4 regions of the Streptomyces sp. NPDC091377 genome follow, and region 3 is predicted to be linked to each of the others. Evidence: riboswitches for the same ligand, from Rfam matches in the RefSeq annotation. Region 3 holds a riboswitch; each other region holds the start of a gene.
What was found. Region 3 has a riboswitch for cyclic di-AMP ahead of ACIQNG_RS00950 (transglycosylase SLT domain-containing protein). Riboswitches for the same ligand answer to the same signal wherever they lie in the genome.
Positions count from the first base shown of each region.

Region 1 (3,606 bases), 190 kb from region 3:
CGCGCGCCCGCGCCCGCGTTGGTCCACAGGTTCTTGGGGCGGCGGGACTCGTTGCGCTCGATGACCGCGTTGGCGGCGGTGAGGATCGTCTGGGTGGAGCGGTAGTTCTGCTCCAGCAGGATCGTCGTCGCGTTCGGGTAGTCCTCCTCGAACTGGAGGATGTTGCGGATCGTCGCGCCGCGGAAGGCGTAGATCGACTGGTCGGCGTCGCCCACCACGCACAGCTCGGCGGGGGGCAGGTCGTCCTCGCCGGGCGGGGTGGACTCGTCGTGCTCACCGGTGCCGACCAGTTCGCGGACCAGCGCGTACTGGGCGTGGTTGGTGTCCTGGTACTCGTCCACCAGGACGTGGCGGAAGCGGCGGCGGTAGTGCTCGGCGACATCGGGGAACGCGCGCAGCAGGTTGACCGTGGTCATGATCAGGTCGTCGAAGTCGAGCGCGTTCGCCTCACGCAGCCGCGACTGGTACAGCGCGTACGCCTGGGCCAGGGTCTTCTCAAAACCGTCCGTGGCCTGGGCGGCGAAGTCCTCCTCGTCGATCAGCTCGTTCTTCAGATTGCTGATCTTGGCGCTGAAGGACTTGGGCGGATAGCGCTTGGGGTCGAGATCCAGGTCACGGCAGACCAGGGCCATCAGCCGCTTGGAGTCGGCCGCGTCGTAGATCGAGAACGAGGACGTGAACCCGAGCCGCTTGGACTCCCGCCGCAGGATCCGTACGCAGGCGCTGTGGAACGTCATCACCCACATCGCGTTCGCGCGCGGGCCGACGAGCTGCTCCACGCGCTCCTTCATCTCGCCCGCGGCCTTGTTGGTGAAGGTGATCGCGAGGATCTGGCCGGGGTGGACGCTCCGCTCGGCGAGCAGATAGGCGATGCGGTGGGTGAGCACCCGGGTCTTGCCGGAGCCGGCACCGGCCACGATGAGCAGGGGGGTGCCGGAGTGGGCCACCGCCGCGCGCTGGTTCTCGTTCAGCCCCTCCAGGAGGGCCGCCGGGTCGAGGGCGGGGCGCGGGGCTCCGTCGCGGTAGTACCCGTCCCGGGGCGGGGGCGTGTCGAACTTTCCGCCGAACAGATCGTCCGGAACCGGCTCCGGTACGTGTTCGTCCTCGGGCGGAGGCGGAGGTTCCTCCTCATGCCCACGGGGGGCCTGGAGGTTCGCCAGGAAGCTGTCGTCAAAGAGGCTGCTCATCGCTCTCCGAGTCTAGGCCGCCCCACTGACAACCCGGGCCGCCTCCCGAAGATCCCGCGCGGAAGGGCGCACTCGGGCCACTCGGGGCGCTGGGGCCACTGGGGCCGCTGGGGCCGCTGGGGGCTCCGGGGCCGCCAGGGCCGCTGGTGGCGCTGGGGCCGCCGGGGCCGCTGGTGGCGCTGGGGCCGCTGGTGGCGCTGGGGCCGCTCGGGCAGGCGCGGGCAGTCGCGGGCCACTCGGAACGCCCCGCACACACCAGCCCAGCCCAGCCCGTCACCGTCCGTGACACCCCGTACCCCTCACCGAAAGGTCACGAAAATGTATCGGGCATATCACCCACCAACCTTCACAGGTGCCACACGAGTTGGCTAGCGTGCCGGGCAGGCCGACCGGCCCCCTCCGGCGAACCCCGCCGGGCCGTCCGGCCACCGCCGAGTCCGGCGCGCCCTCGTGGGCGACCGGAGCCGGGGACCCACCGAACCTCCGGGGTGAATCGGTCCGCACCTCCCGCGCGGAGGGGACCGTAGGGCAACCCTTCCGAACCGTCCGCCCGAACCCGACAGCTCACCCGGTAGGCGGCCCATGGAAGGAGTCGCCTCCTTGGCGTCGCACCGCAAGTCGTCCCCCTCGGCCCCGCGCGTGGCCGGTGTACGGACCCCCGTCCTGGCCACCGCCGCCCTCACCTCCGTCGCCCTGCTCTCCCAGACCGCCACCGCCGCCCCCACGGACGACAAGCCGAGCCTGGAGGAGATCGAGAAGAAGGTCGACGACCTCTACCGGCAGGCCGAGTCGGCGACGGAGAAGTACAACGCGGCCAAGGAGAAGACCGCCAAGCAGCGCACCCGCGTCGACACCCTGCTGGACGACGTCGCCCGGCGCATGCAGAAGCTGAACGACGCCCGCGAGGAACTGGGTTCGCACGCCGCCGCCCAGTACCGCACCGGGGCCGCCGCCCCCGACACCGCGACCTTCCTGCTCGCGGACACCCCGCAGGACTACTTCGACCGGACCCAGCTCATGGGCCGGCTCACCGAGCGCCAGAAGAGCGCGGTGGACGACTACTTCACCCAGCAGTCCGCGACCATGGAGAAGCGCCGGGAGGCGAGCGAGAGCCTGGCGTCGCTCACCGAGACGCAGGGCGATCTCAGGACGGCCAAGGCGACGGTCCGGACGAAACTCTCCGACGCGCGCGAACTGCTGTCGCGGCTCACCGCCGAGGAGAAGGCCCGCCTCGCGGAGATCGAGAGGAAGAAGCAGGAGGAGGCCGAGCGCAAGGCCGCGGAACTGGCCCGGCAGCAGGCGGAGGAAGAACGCCGCCAAGAGGAGCGCCGCCAGGAAGAGCGGCGCCAGGAGGAGCGGAGCGACACGGACCCGCCGTCGGGATCGACCGGCGGCGGCCCGGCCCCCGTCCCCGACACCCAGACCCCCGCCCCCGCCCCTGCTCCCGATGCCTCGTACGCCGCCAAGGCGGAGAAGGCGATCGGGTTCGCCCGCGCGCAGACGGGCAAGCCGTACGTCTGGGGCGCCACCGGCCCCGGCTCCTACGACTGCTCCGGCCTCACCCAGGCCGCCTGGAAGGCCGCCGACGTGGACCTCCCACGCACCACCTACGACCAGGTCGACGCCGGCACCACGGTCCCCGTCTCCGCCGCCCGCCCCGGCGACCTGGTGTTCTTCTACGACGACCTCACCCACGTCGGCCTCTACATCGGCAACGGCAAGATGATCCACGCCCCGAAGCCGGGGGCGTACGTACGGGAGGAGTCGATCTTCTACGACGGCGAGTCCTCGATCCACAGCGTGGTACGCCCGGCGTAGGAACCGTACGCCCGGCGTAGAAACCACACGGGACCGCCGCAGACGGTCAGCGCCATGGCAGCGACGGCGTCGCGCGCCCGCGTGGAATTGCGGGGGCGCCCGTGCGCGCCCCCGCCCTCCCCGCCTCCGCGCTCCCTACCATCGGCCCATGTCCGGCACCCCCACCCCTTCCCCGCGCGCCTGGTGGGCGCGGCGTCCGCCCGCGGCCGGGGCCGCCGTGATGGCGACCGGCATCGTGTCGATCGGGCTGCGTCTGACCGGGTACGAGGTGCTGTCCAGGATCCTGCTGGTGGTGGCCGGGGTCCTGTGGATCGCGCTGGCGGCGGACTTCGCCGCGCGGCTGCTGCGGGACCGCCCGGGGTGGCTGCGGGACGCCGGGACGCCCGCCGCGCTCACCGCCGTCGCCGCGACCGGCGTACTCGGTACCCGGCTCTCCCTGCTCGGCTGGCAGCACCTCGCCGAGGCCCTGCTGGCGCTGGCCGCGCTGCTGTGGCCGGTACTGATCGTGCAGGCCGCGGCGCAGTGGCGGGCGGACATGCCGGGCTCGGTGTTCCTGGGCTGTGTGGCCACCGAGGGCCTCGCGGTGCTGGGTGCCACGCTC
Region 1 is NZ_JBIVUE010000001.1:379,193-382,798, reverse strand. Features, by position in the region: gene pcrA (DNA helicase PcrA) at 1-1,187, opposite strand, end outside; cyclic di-AMP (ydaO/yuaA leader) riboswitch at 1,607-1,781, shown strand; gene ACIQNG_RS01815 (NlpC/P60 family protein) at 1,788-3,005, shown strand; gene ACIQNG_RS01810 (tellurite resistance/C4-dicarboxylate transporter family protein) at 3,154-3,606, shown strand, end outside.
Region 1: linked by a shared signal. The riboswitch ahead of ACIQNG_RS01815 (NlpC/P60 family protein) and the one ahead of ACIQNG_RS00950 (transglycosylase SLT domain-containing protein) in region 3 are both predicted to bind cyclic di-AMP.

Region 2 (3,606 bases), on a different contig from region 3:
GCTACGACGACGTCGATGGACGGCACGAGCATCTCCTTCGTGAATGTGACGCGTGAATGTGACGCGGTGGGGCAGGGCCCGGCGTGACCGCAGCGGCTCTGCGAGATGAGCCTAACCGGCTCCGGGGGATCGGCCAGCCGGTCTCCCACCCTGTGGACGGAACCGATCGTAAAATGTTTCCGAACGGAACAAAGAGGTTCTCGCGCCAATTCTGGCGGGGGGGGGAGGGGGGACGGGTCCCGCGTTCGGTCGGTTCACACCGGGGTGGTGAGGAAACCGGTTCACAGCAGGGGGGCCAGGAGGTCGGTGTTCACATCTGTACGTGAAAAGCCCCGCCCCGGTGCGTACGGGGGATTCACGCACCGGGGCGGGGGGCCCGTGAGGTCGGGGGAACCGCACGGGGCCTCAATGAGGACGTACCTCATGGGATGAGGGGGTGCCTCAGGTGGGGGGCGAGGCTGTGGGGACGCTGAGCGGCGGCTCGGGGGAGCCATGCGCACGGGCCGGGCGGGCCCGATGACCCCCTTCCCGATGGCCTACTTCAGGTGGAGCTGCTGACCCGGGAAGATCAGGTCGGCGTCGTCCACGATGTCCTTGTTCTGCTCGAAGAGCTTCTGCCAGCCGCCCGCGACGTCGTGGTCGGCGGCGATGGAGCTGAGCGTGTCGCCGGTGACGACCTTGTACTCGCCGTCGCCCTTCTCGACCTTCTGGCCGGTCGGGGTGGTGACGGTCTCCTTCGGCGTGGCCTCGCGCTCCTGCGAACGGGAGGCGCTCTGCTCCTCGGAGGAGCGCTCGTCGCTTCCGCTGTCGCTCTGGGACGGCTGCGACGGCTGCGCGGGGGTGGCCGGGGCGCTCGGGGTGGTGGAGCCGCCACCGGCGTACGGGGTGTTGGACAGGCCCACGCCACACGACGGCCAGGCGCCCTTGCCCTGACCGGCGAGGACCTTCTCGGCTATCTCGATCTGCTGCGCCTTGCTGGCCTGGTCGGCGGTGGCCGCGTACTTCGTGCCGCCGTAGCCGGCCCAGGTCGAGGCGGAGAACTGGAGACCGCCGTAGTAGCCGTTTCCGGTGTTGATGGACCAGTTGCCACCGGACTCGCACTGGGCGACGGCGTCCCACTCGGACGCGGTGGCGGCGGAGGCGTTGCCGGCCGCCATGAGCGGGGCGGCGACAGCGGCGCCGGTGACACCGGCGAGTGTGACGACACGGGTGGCCTTGGACGGACGGCGGTGCTTGCCCTTGCCGGAAAACAGCATGAAGGATCCCCTCACCGACGCCTACGAGGTGAGCTGTCGGGTTCGGGCCGGTTGAGTTGCCCGGCCATGTCCTGTACGCGGCTTTTCGCCTCGTACGACATGGCTTCACCCCAAGCCGCCCCCGGCGTCGAGTCTCCTCAACTGCCGGATACGGCACTTACCTTGGTTCCCCCGCTCCTGCCTACGGCGCTTGCGCGACGAATTTCCCGCTCGGCCACCGGCAGGATTCGGCGTGGCGGCCATCGGGGCTCACTGCTTGCGAGCGGTCATGACCGTAGACACGCGATTCGCCGAATTTCAAAGAGGATCAGGGCTTCTGAGACGCATCCCACACTTTCACCAAACCGGACATTCAGCGCGAACCGTGACGTGAACTCCCGCCACCCCTGCCCCACTTGTCCCTACTCGTCACCCTGGTCGCCGTCCGCCACATCGCCGAGAGTCAGGGTCTGACCGGGGACGATGTGGTGGGGGTCGCCGTCGAGCACCTGCTCGTTCACCCGGTAGAGCGCCCGCCATCCACCGTCGACGTCAAGGGAGTCGGCGATGGACGTCAGCGTGTCCCCGGGGCGGACGGTGTACGAGTCGCCGTCGAGCGAGTCGAGCGTGCCTCGCGCGGCCTCACCGCCCCGCGAGGTCTGCCGGTCGGCGGGCCGAGAGGACTCGGCGGACCCGGCGGACCCGGCGGACGGCTCGGAGGACTGCTCGGACGACCCGGAGGGCCCCGAGGACCCGGAGGGGTCGGCCTTGTCGCTCTTCTGGCCGTCGTCCACGCCCTTGGCGTCACTCGCGTCGGCGGCGTCCTTGCCCGCCCCCTTGCCGGTGCCCCTGTCCGCGCTCTCGTCGGCGCTGGGGCCGCGGTGGCGGCCTGTGCCGGGGAGGGCGCTGGTGTCCACGAGGTGCGAGGCGCCGAGGCTCTGTCGAGGATCGCCCACTTCCTCGCCGTGGGCCGGGGTGGAGGGGTCGGCGGCGGGTTCGGTGGGCGACTCCGAGGGGGACGAACCGGCGGAGCCGTCGCCCGCCCCGCCCGACGGGTCGCCGTTCGAGGGCGAGGAGGAGCCCTGCGAGGGCCCTGACGGGTCTTCGGACGGGCTGCCGGAGGGGGGCGAGGAAGGCGAGGTGGGCGAGGTGGGTGCTGAGTCCCCGGAGGCTCCGGAGTCGCCGTTGCCGTCGGTCCCCTCGGATCCGCCGGACGAATCATCCTTACCGGACGACCCCGTCGACTTGGACGAGTCGGTCAACCCGCCGGTGCCACCGGAACCGTCGCTCTCCTTGCCGGAGGACCCCGGCGTGGCGTCGCCCGCCAGGCCGGTGTCGACACCGGCGGGGTTCTCGTCGTCCCCGAGCCCATGGAGCAGCCCGCAGGTGGACCAGGCGCCGACGCCCTGGTCGGCGAGGATCCTCTCGGCCACGGCGATCTGCTGCGAACGGCTGGCCTGATCCGCGCTCCCCGCGTACTCCAGACCGCCGTACGTCTCCCACGCCTCCTGCGTCACCTGGAGTCCGCCGTAGCGGCCGTTGCCCAGGTCCGCGCTCCACGCGCCACCGCTCTCACACTCGGCGACCGCGTCCCACGTGGTCCCGCCGGCGGCGCTCGCACCCCCGGCACCGAGCAGGGGGATGGCGATGGCTGAGCCGGTGACCCCGGCCGCGACGAGCAGCGCCGGAGCCTGGCGGGGGCGACGGTGACGACCGTTCCCGGAGAGCATGCGGGGGCCTTTCGCGAGACAACGGTGAGCCGCGCGGCGCGTGATGCGCTGCGTCGCGCTGAGGGGTGAAGGTAGCCGGAATCGTTGACTTGTCACAAGTAAATGCCGCGCAGATCACGTGGAGATCACAAAAGTGAGGGCGTGTCATGTTGTGAGTGACCGTCTGTGGATGAGAAGGGGCTGTGGGGTGACTTTCCGTCAGAGGTGGGGGTGGAAATGGGGCGTGAGGGGCGCAATCCGGCCACTGTTCGAGGAGGGCTGACGGTCCGCCGTGTGAGGTTGGTAACTGCCCCTCAGGGGCGGCGATGCGGCCGGGCGGCTTCGGGGGTGAACCGCACCGGCAGCGTCCTCAGCCCTCGCATGATCAAACCGCCCCGCCAGCGCAGTTCGGCCGGATCGGCCCCCAGGCGGAGGTCCGGGAGTCGGGTGAAGAGGGTGGCCAGCGCGCTCTGCCCCTCCAGCCGGGCGAGCGGTGCGCCGAGACAGTAGTGGATCCCATGGCCGTATCCCAGGTGCTGGTTGTCCCGGCGGCCGAGGTCGAGCGTGTCCGGATCGGCGAACCGCTCGGGATCCCGGTCGGCCGCCGCCAGCACCACGAGCACGGGATCGCCGGGCGCGATGTCCTGGCCGCCGAGGGTGAG
Region 2 is NZ_JBIVUE010000006.1:371,586-375,191, reverse strand. Features, by position in the region: gene eno (phosphopyruvate hydratase) at 1-32, opposite strand, end outside; gene ACIQNG_RS16420 (transglycosylase family protein) at 537-1,256, opposite strand; cyclic di-AMP (ydaO/yuaA leader) riboswitch at 1,260-1,455, opposite strand; gene ACIQNG_RS16415 (transglycosylase family protein) at 1,658-2,965, opposite strand; gene ACIQNG_RS16410 (cytochrome P450) at 3,259-3,606, opposite strand, start outside.
Region 2: linked by a shared signal. The riboswitch ahead of ACIQNG_RS16420 (transglycosylase family protein) and the one ahead of ACIQNG_RS00950 (transglycosylase SLT domain-containing protein) in region 3 are both predicted to bind cyclic di-AMP.

Region 3 (3,606 bases):
GCCCTCGGGGACTTCGAAGGGGGACATACGGTTCTGCCTCGCTCTCGTGTGTGCCGGGTGCCGGGTGCCGTTCGCGGGGTGGTCCGTGGAGTGGACTGTGGAGTGCGCTGTGGAGTGGGCTGTGGAGTGGGCTGTGGAGTGGGCTGTGGTGTGTCGTACCACGGGACCAACCCCGCACCAGCCGTGTGACCGCGCCACACGTTACGTGTCCCGGAGCGGATGAGTGCCTGGTCCCCGTGCGCGCGGGGTGTCCCGGCCGACCGCGAGCCCGACCACGTGGGAGTGAAAAGCTGAACCGTTTTCAACGTGGCGATCGAGGGCGTGCGGAGTGAAAGGCCGCATGGTACAGGGGAGTTGGCGGGGGCGGGCGGGACGGGGGAGAACCTGTCCGACGTCCGGTTCGGGCCGGGTCGGTGACGCGTGATGTCCGTATTCTCTGATCATGGCCGCACCCACCGCATATGCCGCGCGCACCACGTACGCACTCGTCGCCACCGACCTCGACGGGACCCTGCTGCGCGGCGACGACACCTTTTCCGACCGCTCGCGGGCCGCGCTCGCGCGGAGCGCCGACGCCGGTGCCCGGCATCTCGTGGTCACCGGCCGGCCGGCCCCCCGGGTGCGCCCGCTCCTGGAGCAGCTCGGCAGCACGGGGCTCGCGGTGTGCGGACAGGGCGCACAGCTCTACGACGCCGGCGCGGACCGGATGGTGTGGTCGGTCACCCTGGACCGGGAGCTGGCCGAGACCGCGCTCGGCAAGATCGAGGCCGAGGTGGGGGAGGTGTACGCGGCGGTCGACCAGGACGGGGTGGAGGGGCTCACCCTCATCGAGCCCGGCTATCTGATGCCGCACCCGACACTGCCGGCCGTGCGGGTCGGGCGGCGCGACGAGCTGTGGGCCGAACCGATCAGCAAGGTGCTGCTGCGCCACCCCGAGCTGTCCGACGACGAGTTGGCCTCGGTGGCCCGCGCGGTGGTCGGTTCGCTCGCCACGGTCACGATGTCGGGGCCGGGGACGGTCGAACTCCAGCCATGCGGGGTGACCAAGGCGACCGGGCTGGCGCTGGCGGCCCGGCGGCTGGGGGCGCGGCCCGAGGACACCATCGCGTTCGGGGACATGCCGAACGACATCCCGATGTTCGTCTGGGCCGGTCACGGGGTGGCGATGGCCAACGCGCACCCCGAACTCAAGGCGGTGGCCGACGAGATCACCATGTCGAACGAGGACGACGGCATCGCCGTCGTCCTCGAACGCCTCTTCCCTTGAGGGAGAGAGATCCCTTGGGGGACGAGAGATCCCTCGGGGGAACAGGGAGGTCATTCTCCTTTGCGGGCCCCAACCCGCAAAGGAGCCGCCGGGTCGTGCGGTTCTGTCAGTACGCGCCGAAGACGTTGTCGATCGAGCCGTAGCGGTCGGCCGCGTAGTTGCAGGCGGCGACGATGTTGGCGATCGGGTCGTACGGGTCGTAGGCGGTGCCCTGCACGTGGTACGCGGCGAAGGTCGGGTCGATCACCTGGAGCAGGCCCTTGGAGGGGGTGCCGGCGGCTGCGTTGGAGTCCCAGTTGTTGATGGCCGCCGGGTTGCCGGAGGACTCGCGCAGCACATTGCGGTGGATGCCGTCGTAGCTGCCGGGGATGCCGTTCTGGGCCATGATGTCGAGCGACTGGCGGATCCAGCCGTCAAGGGTGTTCGGGTAGGCGGAGGTGGCCGCCGTGACGACCTCGGGGGTGGCCGCGGAGGCGCTGGTCGCGCCGAAGAGCGGAAGCGCGAGCACGGCGGCGCCGGTACCGGCGAGGGCGAGCTTGCGGGTGATGCGGCGCATCCGGGCGGGGCGGGGCGCGGTCGTCGCGGCCGGCGGGACAGACGTGGGGACGGACATGGGTGGGTTCCTCTCCGGCGCCTGCGAGGTGAGCTGTCGGGTTCGGGCTGGGAGGTGCCCGGCCGGCCCTGACGGGCGCGGCTTCACCCCGAGCCGTCCGGAGTGTCGTGTCGGGTCTGGCCCTCGTACGACGTCCGGCGCGGCGACTTACCTGGGTCCCCCGCTCCTGCCGTGGATCTTGTCTAGGTGGGTGCGGGCGGCGGCAGGATGAGGCGTCCGCCCGACTGGCCGGGAACGTATGCGAAGCCCATGTCCGAAACAAGTGGCGGAGTCACAGAATGGCGACTTTTGATCTTCATCCGGGGATATGCCGCGCATGATCCTTTGCTACCGGAAAGGTTCAACTCCCGATAAAGGGGCGGCGGATAGGAGGATCGCCGGAGGGGTTCCATGAAAGCGAGAAAGTGAGCCAAGTCACGCGCGTGCGCAAGAGTGGCAAAACGGGCAATGAACCCAAGTGCCTATTAATCAGCGGGCCATGGAATCCGCTGCTCCCATGTGTGGTGGAAGACCACCTCGGCCCCCTCGGAGCACATCACCTCATTTACCGCCAAGAGGTCGCCCGAGAGGCCGTCCAAGAGGTCGCCCGAGAGGCCGTCCGAGAGGCCGTCCGAGAGGCCGTCCGAGAGGCCGTCCGAGAGGTCGCCTTCTTCGTGGTTCGCGCGGTCGTCCGCGAAGGCCGTGCGGTCCGTGTGTCGGAGTTCCGATCGGGTATGGACGGTCGTGGCCCAGGCGGTCTCGGGGCGGTGGAGCCGGATCGTCCGGTCCGAGCGGACGAGCGCGGACCGCGCGTCGCCGTCGCGGACCGTGTACGACTCCCGGGTCTCCTCCGTGACCTCCAGGCCGTCCGGGTGCGCGTGGGTGCCGTTCTCGCGGGGGGTGACGTCGAGCCGCCACTCGTCCCCGGCCGGGTCCCGCACCACCAGCCGCTCGGGGTCGGGCGGGTCCAGCGGGGCGTGGGTGGCGACGCCGAGGGGTTCGGCCTGCTCGGGCTCGGGGAAGCCGATGTCCGGCCGGTCGTCCGGGGTGGCTTGATCGGTGGGGCGGTCCTGGTCGGCGCCCCCGGCCCCGGTCCAGTTGGTGTTTTGTGGGTAAATGCCGGTTTCGTGGTGGCGGACCGGCAGTTCGAAGACGCTTCCCTCCGGGTCGAGGGTGAAACCGGCCTCGGAGCCGGGGGCGGGCCAGAACCAGGGCCAGTACGCGGAGGAGACGGCGAGCCGGACGGTGTGGCCGGGCGGGAACGCGTACCCGGCCGCGCCCAGGTCGAAGGAGACCTCCTCTGCCGCACCCGGCGTCCACGGCACGGCCCCGCCCTCCGCCTCGGGGGCGTGGAGCCGGCCGCCGAGCCGGAACGCGCCCCGGGTCACCAGGGTTGAGGAGCCGTCCGGGGCGACGTCGCAGAGCCGGGCGACCACCTGACCGCGCGGCACCTCGCGGCGCAGCCGCAGCCGTACGCGCGCTCGCCCCAGTACCCAGGTCTCCGCCCCGAGCGGAACGTCGAAGCAGACCGACCGCGCGTCCTCCTCCCGCTGGTCCGGCGGCAGATCGGCGTCGCCCCCGCGCGGGAGGAAGGCGCCCGCGTCGACCCCGGTGTGGAGGGGGGACCGGACGAGCCGGGGGGCGCCCCGGAGGGCGTAGGTCACCCGGGTCACGTCGGGGGAGGGCCAGCCGGCCTCGCCGATCCAGCGGCCGGGCAGGGTGCGGTACGTGGTGGCAGGAGGGTGCG
Region 3 is NZ_JBIVUE010000001.1:194,081-197,686, forward strand. Features, by position in the region: gene fahA (fumarylacetoacetase) at 1-27, opposite strand, end outside; gene ACIQNG_RS00945 (HAD family hydrolase) at 443-1,267, shown strand; gene ACIQNG_RS00950 (transglycosylase SLT domain-containing protein) at 1,374-1,823, opposite strand; cyclic di-AMP (ydaO/yuaA leader) riboswitch at 1,886-2,035, opposite strand; gene ACIQNG_RS00955 (CocE/NonD family hydrolase) at 2,345-3,606, opposite strand, start outside.

Region 4 (3,606 bases), on a different contig from region 3:
CTACGCCGGGTTCATGGTGCCCGTGTTCGGGCTGCTGACCTGGCTGGTGATCTGGGCCCGGCAGCACGAGCTGCGGGTGGTGCGGGAGGAACTGCCCGCGTATGTCGCCACGGGCTGGTTCTCCCCCGCCGAACCGTTCGCGCTGGGCTCGATGCGGGCCCGCCGACTGGCCCGGCGGGACGCGGGCCGGCACCTGGGCCGACCGGCCGCCCGCGCGGTGGCCGCGTACGAGTCGTACGCCACCTCCCTCGCGGTGCTACGGCGCCGGGGCAGCCGCGGCCGGGCGGGCGCCGACTTCGTCCGGCGCGAACGGGAGTTGCTGGACGCGCTGTGGCAGCGCCGCGAGACCGCCCGCCCCGCCCTCGAACAGGCGGCCCGCACCATCGCCCCACCGCCCCCGGTCCCCGCCCCGCCCTGGCAGCCGTGGCCACCCTGGCAGCCCTGGCAGCCCTGGCAGCCGTACGGCGCGGGCGCCTGGCCCCCGCACCCGCACCCGCACCCGCACCCGCACCCGCACCCGCACCACCCTCACGGCGGCCCCGCACCGAACCCGTCGCATCCGTCGCATCCGCCACATCTGCTATATCCGTCGCATCCGTCGCATCCGCTACATCCCCGGCCCACGACAGACCGGCAGCCCTGACGCCGGGGGGTTGTCGTCAGGGCTGCCGGGGTTCGGGGGGCCAGAGGCTCAGCAGGTGTCCAGGGATCGGGGCATCAGCGGAGGCTCTGGGAGCGGAGGCTCACGGCATCAGGGGTTGAGGCCCTTGCCGCGCAGCCAGGACAGCGGGTCGAGGGCGCCGCCGGAACCGGTGTGGACCTCCATGTGGAGGTGGGCTCCGGTGACATTGCCGGTGGCGCCGACGCGGCCGATGACCTCGCCGGTGGTGACCTTCTGGCCGACGCTGACACTGATCGAGGACTGGTGGGCGTACCAGATCTCGGTGCCGTCCTCCAGGGTGAGCACGGTCTTGTAGCCGTACGAACCGTCCCAGCCGGCCTGGGTGATGGTGCCGGTGTGCACGGCCTTGAGCAGCGTGCCGGTGGGGGCGGCGAAGTCGAGACCGGTGTGGTAGCCGGAGGACCACAGCGAACCGGCCTGGCCGTAGGTCGAGGTGAGGGTGTACGAGGAGGTCGGCAGCGCGAACTGCTTGGCCAGCTTGGCCAGTCGCTCGGCCTCGGCCTTCTTGCGGGCCTCCGCCTCGGCCTTCTTCTCGGCCTTCTTCTTCTCGGCGGCGGCCTGGGCCTTGGCCTCCTTCTCCGCCTCGGCCGCCTTGTCGGCGGCGGCCTTCTCGGCGGCGGCCTGGGCGTCCTTGGCGGCCTGCTCCTCGATCTGCTGCTGCTGGTTCTCGGCCTGCGCCATGATCCGGGCGCGCAGCGCCTCCCCGGCGTCGGCGGAAGCCTGCCCGGAGTCGGGCGTGGCCGTGCCGAGGCCGCTGAGCGGGGCGGCGTCGGTCGGGTCGACGGGCTCCGGTTCGGTGTCGTCGGAGCCGAAGGAGACCGAGCCCAGGTCGGGCATGGACAGGGAGACCGGCGGCTTGCCGGTCTGGGCGGTCGCCATGCCACCGGCGCCGACGGCGGCTATGACACCCACGCCGAGCACGGTGGAACTGCGGGCGAGACCGCCGCGCTGCTTGGCGACCCGGTGCCGGCCGCGGACCGGGCGAACGGTCTCCGCGGTCGGGTTCCATTCCTCCCACGGGCCCTCGTCGGTGCGGGGGCCGCCGTAGACGACGGTGCCGGTGTCGTCGGTGCGCTGGGCGGGGACGAACGAGGCCACAGGAGCAGGCCGGTTGGACGCCACGTAGGCGTACTCCTTTCCTTCCCTCTCGCCTACCGGGTTAGCTGACGGGTTCGGAGCAGGAAGGTCTCCTACGCGCGTAAACCGACCATGCGTGCATGGCGGACGACGCCCGATTCACCCCAAGTTGGTGGTTCCCCGGTTCCCTCGCGGGATTCGGCGCTCGCGCGCGGAGCCGACTCTGGTGACGGCTGGTACGACCGCGCTGCGTTATCGGACGTTAATAGAACCCAGGGGTGATTTCCAAGCGGTTCCTCTTGATCCTTCCCGCTCTTACGCCGGACGTAAGGGTCATGAGCGGTTGAAATCGGGCTACTTGACCCCCAGATTTGACGGTCCCGCTACACATCAAAATGGCGATGGTAACGCAGATGTTATGCGGAGGGGGGTCATTCGCTTACCCGCTGTGACGAAGCCGGGAGCCCCTCGGACGCGTCGGCCGGCCGACGCACCGCGAGCAGCGCCATGTCGTCCGTCATCCCGCCCCCGGTGTGCTGCCGCACCTCCTCCGCCAGCGCGGTCAGCAGGGCGTCCGGCCCGGTGAAGGTCCGCCCCAGGAGCCGCATCTCCGGCTCGAAGAAGACGCCGTGTCCGTCGCGCGCCTCCGACAGCCCGTCGGTGAACAGCAGCAGCGTGGCCCCGCCCGGGAACTCCGCCTCCTGCGCCCGGTCCGGCCAGCTGCCCAGCTCCCCCATCCCGAGCGGCAGCGCGGGTTCGACGGACGACAGGGTCCGCACCGTGCCGTCCGCGTGCAGCAGCAGCGGCTCCGGATGCCCCCGGTTCACCACCCGTACGACGCCGCTCCCGTGCGGGATCTCGGCCAGCACGGCGGTGGTGAACCCCTCGAACGCGTCGAGCCCGTCCCGCCGGGTGCCCTCGCGCGCCAGCGCCCGCTCCAGCCGCTCCGCCACCGCCTCCAGCGTCGCCTCCTGCTCCGCGGCCTCCCGGAACCCGCCGATCACCACGGCGACGGCCCCGATCGCACCCATGCCCTTGCCCCGCACGTCCCCGACCACCAGCCGCACCCCGTGCGGAGTGTCCTGTACGGCGTACAGGTCGCCGCCGACGAACGCGCCCGCCTGCGCCGCCTCGTAGCGGGCCGCGATCTCGAAACCGCCGATCCGCTCGTCCGGCTCGGGCAGCACCGCGCGCTGGGCCGCCTCGGCGATCTCCCGGGCCGTGGCGAGCCGCTCGTCGCTGCGGCGGGCGACCATGTTGATCAGCAGGGCGAGTCCGGCGACCGTCACGACCGTGATGGTCTCGGTGAGGGCCTCCGCGCCGTAGTACGAGTCGAGCAGGAGATGCACCAGGAGGACGACCGCCACGGCCACGCATCCGGTGACCAAGGTGTAGCGCCGCCCGAAGAGCGGGGCCGCGACCAGCGGAGCGGCCGTGAAGAACGGCACGGCGGTGAACTGGTTGGGCATGAGCAGCTCGTAGACCAGCCCACCGGCGATCAGCAGCGCGGGCACCAGCCGGACGTAGCGGCGGGTGTAGGAGATACGACGGGTGGGGGCCCCGGTGTGCGGCCCCTCGCCCTGCCCGTCACCCGGCCGCACCACGTGTCTCCCGCGTATGTCCTCGCCGACCACAGCCCCGCCCCATTCGTCCAGAGTTGCCGGAGCGGGGCGGCCGGGCGAGCCGGGCGGGCCGACCGGATGAAACGACAACCGACCTGAGTGAGAGAAGACACCGGAGAACGAGAGGACGCGCCGGGGGTGCGGGAAACACTCAGGGCCGGAATCCTTGATCTGGATTCCGGCCCTGAGCCTTGAGTAGCGGGGACAGGATTTGAACCTGCGACC
Region 4 is NZ_JBIVUE010000008.1:22,519-26,124, forward strand. Features, by position in the region: gene ACIQNG_RS19010 (PrsW family intramembrane metalloprotease) at 1-643, shown strand, start outside; gene ACIQNG_RS19015 (M23 family metallopeptidase) at 752-1,804, opposite strand; cyclic di-AMP (ydaO/yuaA leader) riboswitch at 1,816-1,973, opposite strand; gene ACIQNG_RS19020 (PP2C family protein-serine/threonine phosphatase) at 2,191-3,360, opposite strand; tRNA gene ACIQNG_RS19025 (tRNA-Met) at 3,578-3,606, opposite strand, start outside.
Region 4: linked by a shared signal. The riboswitch ahead of ACIQNG_RS19015 (M23 family metallopeptidase) and the one ahead of ACIQNG_RS00950 (transglycosylase SLT domain-containing protein) in region 3 are both predicted to bind cyclic di-AMP.